3 linked regions of the Pseudovibrio sp. M1P-2-3 genome follow. The protein of the gene in region 1 interacts with the protein of each later gene in a pairwise test. Links are inferred from orthologs where the notes say so. Each region holds a gene or a part of one and is shown on either strand. Other genes may lie near its edges.

The links.
Region 2: the proteins of ndk (region 1) and ung interact in binary tests that used the Escherichia coli proteins (3 or more experiments, as listed by UniProt). The link is inferred for Pseudovibrio sp. M1P-2-3 from one-to-one orthologs.
Region 3: the proteins of ndk (region 1) and P6574_RS02825 interact in binary tests that used the Escherichia coli proteins (3 or more experiments, as listed by UniProt). The link is inferred for Pseudovibrio sp. M1P-2-3 from one-to-one orthologs.

What each region holds. Positions count from the first base shown.
Region 1 is NZ_JARRCW010000001.1:1,904,432-1,907,497, forward strand. The notes cover bases 85-2,994. They hold ndk (nucleoside-diphosphate kinase), read left to right. Parts: upstream 85-1,283; coding sequence 1,284-1,706; downstream 1,707-2,994. Other genes in these bases: P6574_RS08635 (ABC-F family ATP-binding cassette domain-containing protein), read right to left, coding at 85-1,017; P6574_RS08645 (NAD(P)H-dependent oxidoreductase), read left to right, coding at 1,976-2,620. Also shown: more of P6574_RS08635, read right to left, coding at 1-84. UniProt on the Escherichia coli protein: Major role in the synthesis of nucleoside triphosphates other than ATP. The ATP gamma phosphate is transferred to the NDP beta phosphate via a ping-pong mechanism, using a phosphorylated active-site intermediate.
Region 2 is NZ_JARRCW010000001.1:1,381,961-1,384,881, forward strand. Bases 156-2,920 are described here. They hold ung (uracil-DNA glycosylase), read left to right. Parts: upstream 156-1,077; coding sequence 1,078-1,764; downstream 1,765-2,920. Other genes in these bases: P6574_RS06270 (AEC family transporter), read right to left, coding at 156-426; ruvX (Holliday junction resolvase RuvX), read right to left, coding at 481-975; P6574_RS06285 (metal-dependent hydrolase), read left to right, coding at 1,930-2,643; P6574_RS06290 (hypothetical protein), read right to left, coding at 2,695-2,920. Also shown: more of P6574_RS06270, read right to left, coding at 1-155; more of P6574_RS06290, read right to left, coding at 2,921-2,921. UniProt on the Escherichia coli protein: Excises uracil residues from the DNA which can arise as a result of misincorporation of dUMP residues by DNA polymerase or due to deamination of cytosine.
Region 3 is NZ_JARRCW010000001.1:589,580-592,567, forward strand. The notes cover bases 145-2,976. They hold P6574_RS02825 (5-formyltetrahydrofolate cyclo-ligase), read left to right. Parts: upstream 145-1,182; coding sequence 1,183-1,770; downstream 1,771-2,976. Other genes in these bases: P6574_RS02810 (DUF4164 domain-containing protein), read left to right, coding at 185-466; P6574_RS02815 (cell division protein ZapA), read left to right, coding at 470-919; P6574_RS02830 (TIGR00282 family metallophosphoesterase), read left to right, coding at 1,785-2,615; P6574_RS02835 (YebC/PmpR family DNA-binding transcriptional regulator), read left to right, coding at 2,823-2,976. In the rest of the region: more of P6574_RS02835, read left to right, coding at 2,977-2,988. UniProt on the Escherichia coli protein: Involved in the removal of 5-formyltetrahydrofolate.

The sequences.
Region 1 (3,066 bases):
AATGCGGTCATCGTGGTCGATGTTGAGGTTGAGGTGCGATAGCACAGTTTTTTCCCCGTAGCCAACAGAGCCGCTTTCAACTCTGATGATGGGGGGAGAAAGTTGCACCTTGGGGCTTGGAATGCTCAATGGCAGGGAACTTTCTTCGTTCAAGACCGAGACCGGTTGCAAACGCTCCAGCATTTTCAAACGGGACTGTGCCTGTCGTGCCTTTGTCGCCTTGGCCCTGAAGCGGTCAACGAAAGCCTGCATGTGCTTTCGTTGCGCTTCCTGCTTTTCCGACTGTTTCTGCTGCAGGATCATTTTCTCGCGCCGCTGGCGATCAAAACTGTCATACCCGCCCCGGTAGAATGTCAGTTTGCCGCGAGCCAGATGCACGATAGAATCAACGGCTTTATTCAGCAGGTCCTTGTCATGGCTGATCAAGAGAACTTGGTGGGGATACCTGGCCACAAAGTTCTCAAGCCACAAGGTGCCTTCAAGGTCGAGGTAGTTGGTGGGCTCGTCCAGCAATAAGAGGTCAGGCTCGGAAAACAGAAGGGCTGCAAGCGCGACGCGCATGCGCCAGCCACCCGAGAAATCGGCACACGGCTGCTTTTGCTGGTCATTGTCAAAGCCCAGACCGTTGAGTATAGCCGACGCGCGAGCTTCGGCGCTGTGGCTGTCAATGTCGGTGAGGCGTGTATGTATTTCGGCAATGCGGTGCGGGTCCGTTGCACTTTCCGCCTCATTCAAAAGCGCTGTTCTTTCCGTATCGGCCGCGAGGACGACTTCCAGCAAACTTTCCTGTGTACCGGGAGCCTCCTGTGCAACTTGTCCAATTTTAGCATTTCGCGGCATGAACGTGCTGCCGCTCTCGGGCGAGAGATCACCCGTGAGCAATTTGAAAATGGTAGATTTGCCTGCGCCATTGCGACCGATAAGTCCGGTTTTGGAGCTAGAGGGAATCGTGACGCTGGCGCTGTCGATTAATAGGCGGCCCGCTATGCGGTATGTCAGGTCTGTTATTTGAAGCATGTGCTCCTGTTAAAACGTCAAGATTACATTTTGCAAGAGGGGAGTGCGTAATGAGTGATATATTTCTGTCAGCTTTTGATTTGTAAAAGAAAAATACGCCCCTTCGCGCTTTCAATGGGAAACCTGCATGGAAGGAGGGGATACTCTCTTGCAATTTCATGTGTTCTAAACGTATATCCTGCGCGAACACTAAAAATATGTGTAGGGGCCCTTGAGGTCCGTTTTACGAGTTCTTTTTGGCTCGGCAACTATTAGGCAGGTATACAATGGCGATTGAACGCACTTTCTCTATGATTAAGCCAGACGCAACAAAGCGCAACCTGACAGGTGCGATCACAGCCAAGCTTGAAGAAGCTGGTCTGCGTGTTGTTGCATCCAAGCGCGTATGGATGTCCCTGCGTGAAGCAGAAGGCTTCTACGCTGTGCACAAAGAGCGTCCTTTCTTCGGCGAACTGACAGAATTCATGTCCTCCGCTCCTACAATCGTTCAGGTTCTGGAAGGCGAAAACGCTATTGCGAAAAACCGTGAAGTTATGGGCGCAACAAACCCAGCGGACGCAGCAGACGGCACAATCCGTAAGGAATTCGCTCTGTCCATCGGCGAAAACTCCGTACACGGTTCAGATGCTCCTGAAACAGCTGCCGAAGAAATTTCCTACTGGTTCTCCGGTACAGAAGTAGTTGGCTAATTCTTGAATGTTACCATTCAAGTTTGCAAGGCTGGGGGAAACCCCGGCCTTTTTTGTGGGCAAGATAAAGCGTGTGACCAAGCTTATGCAGCTCCATGTTGTTGAGCTGTCCGTTGAGCGAGTTTGCTAAGTTATTCATGAAGTCGTCAGCTGAACAGATCTGGTAATCTGTGATCCTTTGCCTCCATTATTTTTCTGATATACGGGGCTGATTTTGATTGATACACCCAAATAAACTCTCACAAACCGTAATGGATAATGAGGAAAAAATGAGCCAACACCCTATCGTATCTGACCTCGCAATTCGCAAAACTGCGAAACGGTATGATCCAAACAAGCGTGTTCCAAAAGAGCTAATGGAAGTCCTCTATGAGGCTCTGCGTTTGACTGCATCCTCTATCAATTCACAGCCTTGGAAATTTATTGTGTTGGAAAGCGGTGAAGCCAAAGCACGGATGGGAGAGACATTTGTTAATATGTTTCAGTTTAACAAGCGTCAGGTGTTGGATGCTTCACATGTCATCTTACTTGCCCATAATCCGCGGTACACACGAGAGGATTATGCCAAGGTTGTCGATACGGATATAGCAAGTAATCGTACAGCGCCTGAAGAACGAGACAGCGCCTTAGCAAAGTTCGCTTTTGCCGAGATGAACACCGATGAAAATGGAAACACATCTGCGTGGACAAATGCTCAAACTTACATTGCCTTGGGCAATGCGCTGCATGTACTTGCCCGCCTCAATATAGATGGCACCCCTATGGACGGTGTTGATACTGCGCTTATCAGTAAAGTCTTCGAAAAAGAGTTGAATGGCTATGTCTGTAGTATTGCTCTGGCTTTAGGTTATCATCACAATGCCACGCTCCCAAAATCAAGACTCCCGAAAGAAAATGTTCTGCAAGTTCTCTAGGTCCTGTCTGCAAATAAGATTTACAAACCTGATAATAATCGATTCAAGGTAATTTTTTGAGAGGTTATCTTGGCGCGGCACTTGTTGAGTGATGATGAGTGGGCGTTTTTTGAGCAGTTTGTCGCTGCCATACGGGGACGAGGTGGTCGTAACCCGAAGGACCATCGCCGTGTTCTTGGCGGGATCTTTTGGATTGCCAGAGCTGGTGCACAGTGGCGCGATTTGCTCGAAGAATTTGGGAAATGGATCAGTGTATGCCAACAACTCCGCCGGTGAAGCCAAGCAGGGTTCTGGGAATTGATCCTGTCCGTGTTGAATGACAGTAATGCAATCCCTTCCAGTGTTCATATGATTGATAGCACTATCATTCGTGCCCACCAGCAGGCGGCGGGCGCAAAAGGTGGCTTCACGACGAAAGTCCATCTGATCGCCAATATTATGGGACT
Region 2 (2,921 bases), 520 kb from region 1 along the record:
CAGGTTGTTAAACGGCGTCAAAATTGCAAAGGCAATGGCTATGAGGGAAACGCCTGTATCCTCTAATACTTTTGTGGCAACCGCCAACGTAATAAAGCCGTTCCAGCGAATGGTTCCTTGCGCCAGAGATGTCCACGACGCGCCGGAGACCCCCAGATAGCGTTGCAGTAAGGGGTGTAGAGCCATCAAAATTGCAATGAGAAAAGTAACGGACCCTAACATAACGACGGCGTACTTTCCCACATGAATGCTGGAAAAATCCGCGCTGGCCACACTGGGGATCAAAAGTGCGGGAATCAAAACCCAGTAGCACAGGTTCTCGATTGAGGCCCAGCCCTCTGGCGGGATGAACTGGCTGTAGCCAAGGGCCCAGCCAGTCAAAAGCAGCAAGATAATAGGAAGGATTGCTGAAACAACCAATTGCATGCGGGGTCTTTCTAAAGTCTGGATAAAGCGCCCCGTGCAGAAAGGTTGGGGGAGTTAGTCGTTGAAAAATGAAGTGGCGCCAACCTGTAAACGATCCAGAAGCCCCTGTAAAATATAACTAGCTGCCATTTTGTCGACCAGTTCACTTCGCCGTGCACGGGAGCGGTCAGCCTCAATAAGTGTACGGGTTACAGCTGCGGTGGAAAGGCGCTCGTCCCAATAAGTAATCGGAATGTCCGTACGCTGGGCCAGATTGCGGGCAAAAGCGCGTGTGGCTTGTGCGCGTGGGCCTTCTGTTCCGTCCATGTTCAGTGGTAGCCCGAGAACCAACCCGCAAACCTGATGTTGGGCACAAAGTTCGAGTAAGCGGTCAGTGTCAATGGTGAACTTCTTGCGTTTGATGGTCTCAAGAGGAGACGCGATGCGCCGCCCCATGTCGGAAAGGGCAAGGCCAATGGTCTTCGTGCCAAGATCCATGCCAAGAACGCGCTGTCCGTATTGAAGGTGAGCTTCAAATTCTTCTGTAGAATAAGTTGGGTCATTTGCCATGGCTGCGCTCTAACATAGAGCTGCAAGGTTGCCAAGAGACCGCTTGTTTGGCTAAGAGAAAGCTTGTCTCCCGAGCCTTTCAAAAAACAACAGGAAAATTGTATGCATCAAGATGCATTGGAACCTCAATGGCGTAAAGTTCTTGGTTCCCAGTTCACACAACCCTATTTTAAAGAGATTGAAAATGCTTTGAAGGAGCGGGGAGAGGCTGGGGCAGTCATTTACCCGCCAGAGGATCAACGCTTTTCCGCTTTTAATGCAACGCCCTTTTCAAAAGTATCCGTCGTGATTTTGGGGCAGGATCCCTATCACGGCTCTGGGCAGGCACATGGACTGTCGTTTTCTGTTCAGCCGGATGTGAAAATCCCGCCTTCCTTGCGCAACATCTATAAGGAACTGGAGAGTGACCTTGGAATCACTGCGCCCAAACATGGTTTCCTGCAAGCTTGGGCAGAGCGGGGTGTTTTACTATTGAACACCTCGCTTTCTGTTGAAGAGGGTAAAGCGGGAGCCCATGCAAAACTGGGCTGGGAGTTATTTACGGATAGCGCCATTGAGGCTTTGAGCGAGAAAAGACAAGGTCTTGTCTTTGTGTTGTGGGGAGCTCATGCGCAGAAAAAAACTAAGCTGATTGACTGCCAGAAGCATTTGGTGTTGAGCGGGGCTCACCCTTCTCCCCTTTCTGCTTACCGTGGTTTTTTTGGCTCCAAACCATTTTCCAAGATCAATGCATTCCTGAAGGAGCAGGGGGGGGATGCCATTGACTGGTCCTTGCCCGCATTGGATTAAGTCCTGAACGAGGAGGGGACTGCTCGACTTCCTGTATTTGGGAGCCTAATAATTCAGGAATTCCAATTGATGCCACAGCTGTTTCCTAATGCCTTCAGAATTTAATCCTTTTGTTTTGTTAGGAAGCTAGCTGGACACAAAACAAAAGTCTGGCAGGAGGTATCAATGAAGATCACATATTGGGGACATTCCGCTTTTCGAATAGAAATTAAAGACGCGGTGATACTTATTGATCCGTTCCTGTCGGGAAACCCCCACTTCCCGAAGGACAAAAGCGTAGAACAGGTCTCAAGCGGCGTCACGCATGTCCTTCTTTCGCATGGACACGATGACCACTTGGGCGATGCTCTGGATATTCTCAAGAATACAGGGGCTCAGCTTTCCTCTTGTTTTGAAGTCTGTATGTGGGCCTCTTCCCATGGCATAGAAAGCATCAACCCCATGGGATGCGGAGGCCGTGTGGATGTGGGCCCCTTTAAAGTGGCGCTCACCAATGCAGTTCACAGCTCGTCATCGCAGGCAGAGACCGGCACCCCCATTTATATGGGAAACCCCAATGGCCTGATCATTGAGGCAGAAGGTGAACCCACGCTCTACCACATGGGAGATACTGATATTTTCGGTGATATGGCGCTAATCAATGAGCTTTACGCACCAAAAGTGGGGCTGGTCCCCATTGGCGACCGGTTTACCATGGGTGCAAATACTGCCGCTATGGCGTGCAAGCGCTACTTCAATTTCAAGCAGATAATACCCATGCACTACGCCACTTTCCCCATTTTGGATCAAAGCGCGGATGCGTATGTTAAGCATATGGAGGCTGACGCTAAAAAAGTATCTGTGCTTGCGCTCGCAGACGAGATCGAGGTTAGCTGCTGAGCGCATCCAGAAGTGACAGGCTTATCCCGTGAGCGGCTGTCTGGCAGGTCCTTAGTAGCGTCCTGACATCACTGCGATAGCGTCCTCTTCTCCTCTTTGGTGCTTATTGGCCAAGTGAAATATGGAGAGGCGCAGCTCGCTCAATTGCACGTTGGCGAGCAGCTCACTGTCTCCATGCTCTATATTGTGTCCGTGTAAGGGAGACAATGTAAGTTCTGTGAAGCCTTGACCGGGGGAGAACAGTTCCATAAGCGCGTAGATGTCGACGACTTTGTTTC
Region 3 (2,988 bases), 1.3 Mb from region 1 along the record:
GAATGGTGCTCGCGAAGATGATTATGATGTGAATAACAAGGGGTAAGCTGGTTTCTCTCATAGAAACGGTGGCAAAGCATGCCTTAGAGAAGGTACAGTAAAGCTTAGTCAGTTATAGCAATATCTTATACGACAGGTTAAATGCTGCTGACATGAATTGGTAGATAACAAGGGCAAGGCAAGTATGGAAAACAGCCAAAAACTCAATGATGCACTTGGGCGTTTGACGGCGGCTGTTGGAAAATTGGAAACCGTTGCCCATCAGCGGCTATCTACTGACAAAATGGTTGATGTTTTGGAGACCGATATCCAGCGCTTGGGAGAAGACCGTTCGCGTCTGGCAGCAACTTTAGATAGTGCGGAAGCTCGTGCTGATAAGTTGGAAAGCATCAATAAAGAAGTTTCAAGGCGCCTCGTTGCTGCCATGGAGTCAATTCGAACTGTACTTGATAAGCAGGGACGCTGACGTATGGCACAAATATCAGTCACAATTAACGGCCGTAGTTTTCGTATGGCCTGCGATGATGGGGAAGAAGAGAGGTTGCTGGGATTAGCCAAGCGCTTTGATGAGAGCATTGACATGCTAAGAGGAAGCTTTGGTGAAATTGGAGACTTGCGCCTGACAGTTATGGCCGGAATTATGGCTATGGACCAGATGGCGGAAAAAGAGCGGAAATTGAAGGTTCTGGAGGAGGATCTGGCTAAAACTAAGGTGCAGTTCGAGGAAGACCTCAAGCGCCAAAGTGAGAAGCTGGATGCAGAAATTGCCCAATTGAAGCGGGAAAATAATGCTCACGGTGAAATCTCGGCACGTCGCGAAGAGTTGATGAGCAGCAAGCTGAACGAAGTTGCAGTGAAAATCGAAGAATTGGCGGAAAGCCTTGCCGGAGTTCCAAAGGAAGAAGTGGAAGTTTCCTGATGGTCAGGGCTGGCATTCTGGAAAGTCTTTATGTATAGGGTGGGAGGCGTCGCTGCGCAGTTCGTCAGGCGAAACATTATCCCCGGGGCCTTACGCATTCCTTCGGGAGCTGTTCCTGTTTTCGCTCGTGGGCTTAAACACACGGCACCCACCTACATTGTAGGTTCTCCGGGATTGCACAATCGTTAACGGCTGAAGTGGCACGCTCCTTACCTGAGTGAAAACTGTTTGTTTTGAGGGGTTGCAGCTTAGGTAGGGTTGAAGTGATAGAAACTCCTCCGGTACGTTTTGTACAAAAAGAAAAACTTCGCAAAACTGTAAAACAGCGCCGTACTCTCTTGCTAAGTGAGCAAAAAGCAACTGCTTCCAGAAAACTCGTGTCACATTTACATGCTCTAGCCTTAGCAAAGGGGATGAATGTTGCGGGTTATTGGCCGATTAATGGTGAAATTGACCCAAGGCCGTTAATGGAAGCTCTGAAAACTGCGGGTGCAAAGCTGTGCCTACCGGTTGTTGATGGTGAGAAATTGATCTTTCGTCACTATGATGGAAGTGAGGAGCTTCAACCTGCAGGCTTTGGAAGTTATGGCCCCCCAGAAAATGCCCCGGTTACCTTGCCCGACCTACTCTTGCTGCCGCTGTTAGCCTTTGATAAAGGCGGAAACCGCTTGGGTTATGGTGGCGGTTTTTATGATCGTGCTATTCAAGCGATAGAAAAAGAAAAAGTCTGCTTGCGAATTGGGCTTGCATTTTCGTGCCAGCAAGTAGAAGAGGTGCCTGTGGAACCCCATGATCAGAAACTTGATGGTATCTTGACTGAGGACGGGTTCCTTTCGTTTAAAAGGGATTGATAAAGGAAACCCGAATGAGGCTGCTTTTTCTTGGCGACTTGGTAGGACGATCAGGGCGCACTGCTGTAATTGAACAACTGCCGCAATTGGTTGAGGATAACCAGTTGGATTTTGTTGTTGTGAACGGCGAGAATTCCGCAGCAGGTTTCGGGATTACCGAGCAAATTCTTCAAGATGTGCTGGATGCTGGTGCGGATGTGGTGACAACTGGAAACCATATCTGGGATCAACGGGATACACTGGTTTATATTGAGCGGCATCCGGAACTGCTGCGACCTGCAAACTATCCCCCAGGGTCTCCTGGAAAAGGAGCAAACCTTTACAGAGCGCGCAACGGAGCAAATGTTCTAGTCGCGAACGTAATGGGTCGTGTTTATATGGATGCGCTGGATGATCCTTTTGCAGCGGTGGATAAAATACTCGAGGAGTGCCCTCTTGGGCATGTAGCGGACGCAATCATAATTGATATGCATGCAGAGGCTACAAGCGAGAAGCAGGCCATGGGGCATTTTTGCGATGGTAGGGTGTCGCTTGTTGTGGGAACCCATACCCATGCGCCTACTGCAGACCACCAGATTCTTGTGGGTGGAACAGCCTATATGTCTGATGCGGGCATGTGCGGGGACTATGATTCAGTCTTGGGAATGGAAAAGGAAGAGCCGGTAAGCCGCTTTCTTCGGAAAATACCTGGGGGGCGTTTTACGCCAGCTTCGGGGGAAGCAACCATCTGTGGTGTCGCTGTAGAGACAGATGATAGGACAGGTCTTGCAACCCATGTCTCTCCGGTTCGTATCGGTGGCAGGCTTTCACAGGTTATTCCTCACTTTTGGCCCAAGGGGCAGTAAGCTAAGTGAGTTAGGAGAGTAAGTTGCGCCCCTCTTTATTTTACGCGCAGCACTTACTATAAGCATTACGGATATATATAAAGCTATCCGCTTTGAGGGGCGACCTGTGGCGAGCTTGTTACTAGCTCACTCTATCTGCCGCTATATGCCTCTAATTAAGCCGTCTGCTTTTTAAAAGTTAACGAAGCAATTGATCCGGAAAGACCTATGGCTGGACATTCAAAATTTAAAAACATCATGCACCGCAAAGGGCGGCAGGACGCTGTGCGGTCAAAGATGTTTTCCAAACTTTCTAAAGAAATTACCGTAGCAGCCAAGATGGGCGATCCTGATCCGGATAAAAACCCGCGTTTACGCTTGGCTGTACAAAATG